Pseudobacter ginsenosidimutans: one gene and its partner. The protein of the gene in region 1 interacts with the protein of each later gene in a pairwise test. Links are inferred from orthologs where the notes say so. Each region holds a gene or a part of one and is shown on either strand. Other genes may lie near its edges.

The links.
Region 2: the proteins of FSB84_RS08475 (region 1) and rsfS interact in binary tests that used the Escherichia coli proteins (3 or more experiments, as listed by UniProt). The link is inferred for Pseudobacter ginsenosidimutans from one-to-one orthologs.

What each region holds. Positions count from the first base shown.
Region 1 is NZ_CP042431.1:2,067,689-2,072,021, reverse strand. Bases 357-3,230 are described here. They hold FSB84_RS08475 (ATP-binding protein), read right to left. Parts: upstream 2,398-3,230; coding sequence 1,315-2,397; downstream 357-1,314. Other genes in these bases: FSB84_RS08470 (DUF5691 domain-containing protein), read right to left, coding at 2,408-3,230; FSB84_RS08480 (DUF5682 family protein), read right to left, coding at 357-1,287. In the rest of the region: more of FSB84_RS08480, read right to left, coding at 1-356; more of FSB84_RS08470, read right to left, coding at 3,231-3,895; FSB84_RS08465 (SWIM zinc finger family protein), read right to left, coding at 3,904-4,333.
Region 2 is NZ_CP042431.1:2,174,162-2,178,589, reverse strand. Bases 513-3,481 are described here. They hold rsfS (ribosome silencing factor), read right to left. Parts: upstream 2,208-3,481; coding sequence 1,818-2,207; downstream 513-1,817. Other genes in these bases: FSB84_RS08935 (hypothetical protein), read left to right, coding at 3,246-3,481; FSB84_RS08940 (biotin--[acetyl-CoA-carboxylase] ligase), read left to right, coding at 2,597-3,106; FSB84_RS08945 (biotin--[acetyl-CoA-carboxylase] ligase), read left to right, coding at 2,334-2,606; ftsH (ATP-dependent zinc metalloprotease FtsH), read right to left, coding at 513-1,689. Outside these bases: more of ftsH, read right to left, coding at 1-512; more of FSB84_RS08935, read left to right, coding at 3,482-3,605; FSB84_RS08930 (DUF5777 family beta-barrel protein), read right to left, coding at 3,606-4,428. UniProt on the Escherichia coli protein: Functions as a ribosomal silencing factor. Interacts with ribosomal protein uL14 (rplN), blocking formation of intersubunit bridge B8.

The DNA of each region.
Region 1 (4,333 bases):
GATGCTTCGTTGCAGGTCAGTTTCTTTGCGGAGATCGAGTGTATATTCTTTCTGTTCTGCAGTTGCAGGCAGTCTGAGTTTTTTCTGTAAGCGCTCGATATCGAGCTGAAGCGGTGGCTTAGGAATTTCGGTGGGCACATTGCCGATGCGATCTGAAATGATGAGTTGATCATTCACGAGTGAAAGCAGGATGTTCTCACCCATGCAAAGCACGCTGAGCGTGGCCTCATTCAATTCTTCCAATCCGGCTTTGGGCAGATTACGGAGCGCAGCGAGCGATTGCGAAAGCCGCACGGCTTCCATCACATGCGCCACGGATGTGTCCATCTGTTGCTCCCTGAAAAGCTTTGCCACACGGGCCATCCAGCGGGTGCCATCGTCATGCGGATGATGCCAGATATGTTCATACCATCCCGGGCTCCGGATCCCGGCGCCATAACCAGAAGCAAAGCTGAGACGGTTATAGGTCCAGGGGATCCAGGTGCATTCCACTTTTACTTTTGGCAATCCTTTGAGCAGGTCAATGTCTTCTTTTGCTTTCGGCATATCCTTCAATGCCGGTGCGTGCCAGGCACCGCAGATCACTGCGATATTTCCGAACATCTCTTTTTCAGCCTGCCGGATCACTTTGCGCATATGCGCTTCGCGCAGTTGTTCCATGTTGTCGTCCGCATTGGGATATGCTTCGCGAAGCGCTCCCATCATTTCCTCTACCGCTTCAAAGATCGCGCTGGTATCTTTCCTGTATTCCACCATATGCTCCCACCATTTCTCACCGTCATCATAACCGGCTGCAAGCGCCAGCTCATGGATAGGGTCACGGCGGAGATTTTTGGGATCGATGGATTCAGTGAATTCTTCTCCGGTTGGGGATAATGGTTGTTGTGCTTCATCCTGATCGGAATTCAGCTGACTGGTATTATCTGCATCATCGGCAGGCGCTGGTGTGGTGGCTTCTTTTGCAGCATCCAAGGCAAATTTGTGCGAAATGGGCAGGTCAATGAAACGAACATGGATATTGTTCTTCCTTGCATATTGAATCGCCTGCCACTCGGGAGAGAATTCAGCGAAGGGATAGAACACCGCCTGCTGCGGGTTCTCCGGTTGAAAGCAGAGGATGGCTACAGGTAGCACCAATTCTTTGTCCGTGACCCATTGCAGAATGCCATCGGCTTCCGGCGGGCCTTCCACCAGCACAATATCCGGTTTGATCTGCTCCAGGAATTGTTTCACATTCCTTGCCGAGCCCGGACCATGATGTCTTATTCCAAGAATATGAATGGCCATTTGAATTGCTTGAGTTGATCAAAACCATTAAGCGCCGAGATCGCGGCAGGCGCGATAAATATCTTTCCAGTCGTCTCTTGTTTTGAGCACTGTTTCCAGGTATTCGTTCCATACGATCCTGTCCTGCACGGGATCTTTCACCACAGCACCGATAATGCCTGCTGCAAGATCATGGGCTTTCAGCTGACCATCTCCGAAGTAGGCAGCCATGCTGAGACCATTGTTCACTACAGAGATGGCTTCAGCGGTGCTGAGTGTGCCGGAAGGCATTTTCACTTTAGTTTTTCCATCGAGCGTAAGACCACTGCGGAGTTCTCTGAAGATGGTAACGATGCGGCGGATCTCCTGCAATGCCGGTGGTTCCGCAGGCAACTGCATCACTTTCTCGAAACTTTCCACTCTTCTTTTCACAATATCGATCTCCTCTTCCATGGAATCAGGCACTGGAAGGATTACGGTATTGAAGCGCCGCTTGAGGGCCGAGCTGAGCTCGTTCACGCCTTTGTCGCGGTTGTTGGCAGTAGCGATGATATTGAATCCCTGCACGGCCTGCACTTCGATATTGAGCTCAGGCACGGGCAATGTTTTTTCAGAAAGGATCGTGATCAAAGCATCCTGCACATCGGCTCCGATCCTCGTCAGCTCTTCGATGCGCGCGATCTTTCCATCCTTCATGGCACGCATGATGGGTGTTTCCACCAACGCCTTTTCTGTTGGGCCTTCTGATAAGAGTCTTGCATAGTTCCAACCGTAGCGGATCGCTTCTTCGCCAGTACCTGCCGTTCCCTGAACAATCAGCGTGGAGTTGCCAGAGATCGCCGCGGCAAGATGCTCACTCACCCAGCTCTTGGCAGTTCCGGGCAATCCGTACAAAAGCAGAGCGCGGTCTGTAGTGAGGGTAGCAACAGCAATTTCCATCAGTCGTTTGTTGCCGATGTATTTGGGAGAAACTTCAAATCCATTTTTCAATTTTCCACCAACAAGATAAGTGACTACAGCCCGGGGGCTCAATACCCAGTTGACGGGCTTCTGATCACCGTCCTGCTTCTTCAGTTCTTCCAGCTCCTGTGCAAATAAATTTTCTGCATGCTGACGTAAGATGGTTGACATATGGTTTGTTTTATGCGTTGAATGCCTGAATGATTTCTTTTTTGTATTCCAGGATGCGTCTGAGAAAATGTGAAGTGTTCTGCCACATAGTCCCTTTGTAATCTTCTTGTGGTCGAATGCTGCTCAACATTCCGGTTACTTCATCCGGGATGAGCATTACATGTTTCAGCAGCATGTTCTTTTGGTAACGGTAAGGGTTAGTGGCAAACTGGGTCAGCACCTTCATGGCTAATGGCAAACTCCAGGTTTTTTCACTTTGAAATGCCATATCTGTCATTTCATCCGGGAGTTTTTCAAAATACTGCAACATGTACTCTTCTCTTTTCTGCTGCGGGATCAGTGGCAACACTTCCGTGTACACTATTGCAGCATTCGTGAAAAGCAGTTCGCCCCAGCGCTTGTCTTTATTCGCAACTGCAGAGAGCACCAGGGCAGGGATCATTTTCTTTCCAAGCTCATCTGCCTGGAACAGCTCAATGATCTTTTCACCCGGTTGCTGAAGATATTGTTCCCAGAATGCTGGCTGTACGGCTTTGATCAGTTGATAGTAGATCCATTCTTCATTGGAATAGCCTGGTTGGCCAGACTTTGATTCCAGCGCCAGTTCGGTTATTTCCTGTTTTATGGAGTCAGTGGGCGCATATTGCAGTTTGAGCCTGCTGCTCATTCCCAGCAAGGTTTTTTCTTTTTGCAATATGACGAGCTTCTTTAGCGTGTTCTCATATTTTTTTATGATGCTGCTGGATGGGATCAGCAACATCAAACGAACTGCTTCTGCTTTTACTTTTTTACTTTTTTCTGTGAATTGTAATTCGAGAAAAGGCAAATCTGTTTCGCTGATATTTTCATCCAGCAATTCCAGGAAGCCCTGCCTGGTTCCTGCATCTTCCTGCGGCCATACGGCCTGCAACATAGTGATGGCCTGTTGCGGATTACTTGCCCGTTGTTCACGCAGTACCTGTTTCCTTTGTTCAGGCGTACCGGTTTGCCAGGCATCATCCACGGTTTGATTGGCTGAAAATTTCCAGGCGGGATTGAAGCGGCTCAACCATTCGCCTCTTTTCCCACAGCAGGCAGCAACCAGTGGTTGCCATTTTTTATTGTATAGGGCCTGCTCCAGCATGGCTGGAATTAAGGAAGGATGTATGAGTTGTTGTTTTTCTGCACAGCGGATCAGCCAGTAATGAATAAGTGTATCCAGATCTTCGCCCACTATATCCTTTAACACCTGCATAGCCTGGATACTGCACCAGGACAGGGTTTCCACCGGCGCCACTTCTGCGGCTATTCCCGGATCAGGCAGAGCGGAAACACCGCTCTGCCGGAAATTCATCAGCAGTGCAGCCAGTTGCAGGAACTGCTCCTCCTTACTGATGGATTTGTTTTCGATGATCATGCCTGCGGCTCCGGACAACTCATCGGGAAGTCCTGCAGCACTGAGCGGACTTTTATCCGTGCCCATCATGGCAGCGGTCACTATTTGATTCCAATGCTCCATGTACTGATTTATAGAATGATGTATTCTCCGTTATTCCAGATCCCTACTACTTTGTATTTATCTTCTTTACCGAGCAGGGCTGCATCCAGCGGTGTGCCGCCGCTGATGGATAATAATTTCCAGATATAGCGATGTGATTCCTTCAACAGCATGATTTCACCATTGGAATCTTGCAGCCACCACTCGTCTTTATGCCGGACTGGTTTGAGTTGCCGTACAAGGTATGGTCTCTCGGAACGGAAAGGGAGTAGGGCAAAAGCAGTTGTTTCCGCTATTGCTACTTCCTTCCAGTTGTTCAATCCCTGGTATGTTTTGTGGGAACTGGTGCTGTTCTGTTGTTTGATAAGCGCCCGCATTGATAATACTGAAGGGTAGAACACCAGTTCTGCATTTACGAACATGCCGGGCGTGAGTATTGATTGAGCTAATTGCCCGCGT
Region 2 (4,428 bases), 110 kb from region 1 along the record:
GATCATAGAGTAAGCGATGCGGGTAACCTGCTGGAGGTCGTTCTGCGCGCCGGTAGAGATCTTGCCGAAGAAGATCTCTTCGCTGGCACGGCCGCCGAGGGTCATGCAGATCTGGTCCATCAGTTGATCTGTATTGTACAGGTATTGTTCTTTCGGAGTGTACTGGGCGTAACCGAGTGCAGCCACACCGCGTGGAACGATGGTTACTTTCAGTAATGGGTATGCGTGTTCCAGGAACCAGCCGCAGATAGCGTGACCGGCTTCGTGGTAGGCAATGATCTTTTTCTCTTCGGGAGAGATGATCTTGTTCTTTTTTTCGAGGCCACCGATCACACGGTCAACTGCATCCTGGAAGTCTTCCATCTCAACTGACTGTTTGCCTTTACGGGCAGCGATAAGTGCGGCTTCGTTACAGATATTCGCGATGTCTGCGCCGGCGAAGCCTGGCGTTTGTTCGGCGAGTTTATGGATATCAACTTTTTCAGAGATCTTGATGGGCTTCAGGTGCACTTTGAAAATATGCTCACGGCCTTTGAGATCTGGTTTGTCGATGGAGATCTGACGGTCGAAGCGGCCTGGGCGGAGGAGTGCGGTATCCAGTACGTCCGGGCGGTTGGTGGCTGCCAGAACGATGATACCTGATTCACCGGAGAAACCGTCCATCTCTACCAGTAACTGGTTGAGTGTGCTTTCACGTTCGTCGTTGCTCATGATGGCGTTCTTACCACGGGCGCGGCCGATGGCATCGATCTCATCGATGAATATGATACAGGGAGCTTTTTCACGTGCTTGTTTGAAGAGGTCGCGTACGCGGCTGGCGCCCACACCAACGAACAGTTCAACGAAATCGGAACCGCTCATGGAGAAGAAGGGAACCTGTGCTTCACCTGCCATTGCTTTTGCGAGCAGGGTTTTACCGGTACCGGGAGGACCTACCAGGAGTGCGCCTTTGGGTATCTTTCCACCCAATGCAGTGTACTTCTTGGGATTTTTCAGGAAATCCACGATCTCCATCACTTCCACCTTGGCTTCGTCCAGTCCTGCAACATCTGCGAAAGTGATATTTACTTTTGTTCCTTTATCGAAGAGGGTTGCCCTTGATTTTCCAATATTGAAGATACCGCCGGGACCACTTCCGCCCCCTGCGCCACCGCCCATTTTACGCATGAGCATGATCCAGATGAGGATGATCACAACCAGTGGGAGTAAGAGCTGGATCAGGGATCCGAACCATTCGCCTTCCTGGATGGGATTGTTCACAACAGGGGCAACATCGGGGTTCTTATCGTACCAGTCGCTCAGTTTCTTATCAAATTCTTTGGCGTCAACCACTTTGAATTCGAACTGCGGTCCTTTTTCAACGCTGGCCTGACTGTTCTTTGAAAGTTGTGATTTGTATTTTTCTACGCTTTCTTTTTTGAGATAAACCCTGATAAGGTTCTTATTGGTGACTGTGGTGATCTTGTCCACATCTCCTTTTTTGAGCATGGCGTAGAACTCGAGATCATTGATTCCTTTGGTGTCCGGGGTAAGGGATCCGAAAAGCTGGAAGCCCACAAGTACTGCAAAGATGATAGCCCAGACCCAATAGATATTGAACCTCGGGCCTTTTCGTTGTCCGTTGCCATCATCCCTGGGGCGCATGCGCGGAGGGAAATTTCTTTCGTTCTGTCTTGACTCGTCTGACATAATATGTTGTGTCTCTTGTTTTTCTGATTAATAATAATAAGACAAAATAGTTCAAAAAACAACCTGATCACTGGAAAAGCTCCTTTTTATTCCAGCGATCAGTTCCGGATCCTGATCAGACGCAGTCATCAGGAATGTTCATCCGCTGCGGCGTCACTCCACATTTCTTCCAGTTTGTAGAACTTGCGTGTTTCTGAATGCATAACGTGTACCACTACATTCACATAATCTGTGATCACCCATTGAGATGCCTGGCGGCCTTCATGGTGATAGGGTACTTCACCAGTTTTCTCTTTCACGTGCACCTCAACATAATCTGCAATGGCTTTCACCTGCGTGGTGCTGCCGGCATCGCAAATAATGAAAAAATCAGCAACTGCTTCGGGAATTTTTCGGAGATCGAGGGAAATGATGTTTTCCCCTTTTTTCTCCTGAATGGCGTGGATGATAGCTTTGATGATCTTTGAGCTCTTTGTTAACCTCGCTACACTGCTACTTTTGCGACGGGTAGCTAACATTGAAAGTTGTTCCAATAATTCGTACTTTTTGATGATCAATTTTTACCGCTAATATCTACAACAGCGCAGGCACCGAAACGTTCACTTGGAATGCCTATTTTCGTTGTTGTCAAAAATAGTAATCTTTTGTCACATCCCGCTATCTTACACACTATTGGCCGGCCTTTGACGGTATTGCCTTCAGTTGACAGCACCAACAACTATGCCATGGCCCTGGCCATTGAGGGCAAAGCGAAGCACGGAGCAGCCTTTTTTGCCCTGGAGCAAACCGCCGGGAAAGGCCAGAGAGGCCGGCAATGGCTGACGGCGCCCGGAGACAATATCATTCTCAGCACCATTATCAAACCTGGTGAGCTCCCTTTTTATCAGCAGTTTTGCTATCTGCCGCCATGGCACTGAGTTGTTATGAATTCTTTAAAAATTATGCGGGTGACGAAACCAGGATCAAATGGCCCAATGATATTTATTGGCGTGACAGAAAGGCAGCCGGCATCCTGATCGAAAACAGGCTGGAAACGGCCGGAGGACAGGCAATCTGGGATTGGGCTATTGTTGGGATGGGAGTGAACATCAATCAGGCGCGGTTCGATGGTGCATTCAGGAATCCCGTCAGCCTGAAACAGATCACAGGGCGGAACTTCGATGTGCAGGCGCTGGCCACCACGCTTTGCGAATACCAGGAAAAATGGTGGAAGAAATTATCGGCTGGGGAAGGTCGTGATATTCTTCGCGCTTATCATGAAGCGATGTACAGGATCGGAGAGAAAGTGAAATTGAAAAAAGATAGCAGTGTTTTTGAAACTAACGTCTGCGGTGTAACCGAACAAGGCCAGTTGCATACAAAGGACGTAATGGACAGGTACTTCGCAGTAGGTGAAGTGGAATGGGTTCTCGACTAACATCAATACAAAATTTATTTCAAACAACAAGGGGAAAAAAAACGCAGAATCGCGTTTTTTTTCCCCTTGTTGTTTCCCGGGTGCTCATCATCTTTACAAAGTCAACGATTCACGAACACTAAATGAAAACCGATGTCAAATGGAAAGTAATTCAATGATCGATCTAAGGATCCATGACCTCTGTAAGAACAAACTGAAGCTTGGTGACAGCGATGCCGCCATCATGAGTAAATGTGTACAGTTAATGTTTGCAGAGGAGCGGGATCTCTTATTGAAACATTACTCTGAAATTGAGCGTAAAGACAGGAAGGAATTTGAGGAAGCGCTGGACCTGCGGGTTGGGCTTATGGTAGAGCAAGCATATAACCTGCATAAAGATTTGTTTGAAAAAAAATTTCCCGGAGTGAATAATACGGACATCATGCAATGGATGTTCACTTACTTCGCCTTTGTGATGGGAGGTGTGGTAGCCATCCTGCTGATATTGCTGAAAAAATAATTACTTCTTTTTACCTACGGTGAATACCCGCGAGATATTGAAGCCAAACCGTATATCCCCTTTCCAGAAATCGTCCGTAGTGCCTGTTATAAATGCTTTTTCATTCATCCCCGTAGCATTGGTGAAATGCAATTGAAATACGTGACCGCCGGTTTCGATATCGAAGCCGACCGCCAGCATGTCTTTGGTGCCTGTCTGCCTGCCGGATAGAACTGGTTGGTAATCCAGCATGAAGGCGGTTCTTTTGGTGAGCTTCAGCCTGGATCCGATCCCAAGCGCGAATGTATTATTATGTCCATTGGCTGGCGCCAGGTTTCTGTGCACCAGTATCGGGTTCAGTTGCAGAGAGAAACTTTCCGTGAATTTTCTTCCGATGATGATCTCATGGAAATACGCAAGCCTGTCTTCGAAATCATAATTCAGTTCAGGGAATGCCCATGGAGCGGTATTCACTGTGATACCCGATACCCATACCACAGAAACAGGTGAACCGCCGGGATCATTGGATTGCCAGATGGGCCTGTATTTGATGAAGGCGTCCAGTTCCTTGCCAACATTGCTTCTGCCGAAGCCCGCCATCACGCGGTTGCTGAGGCCGTAGTCGAACCCTATACGCGTATTGGCCTGGTCAAGACCGAAAAGATTTTTAATTCCGCTGTTAACCGTTCCGAAACGGTGGAGGAAACGTACGTCCAGCACGCCTTTCCCTATAAACTCGATCGAGTGGTTGTTGATCACTCTCGATGATTTGAAAGCGTTGGTCACATGAGATCTGGCAGGCGTTTCCTCTTTCTTAAGTTCTTTGAGCAGGTCTGGCTCCTGC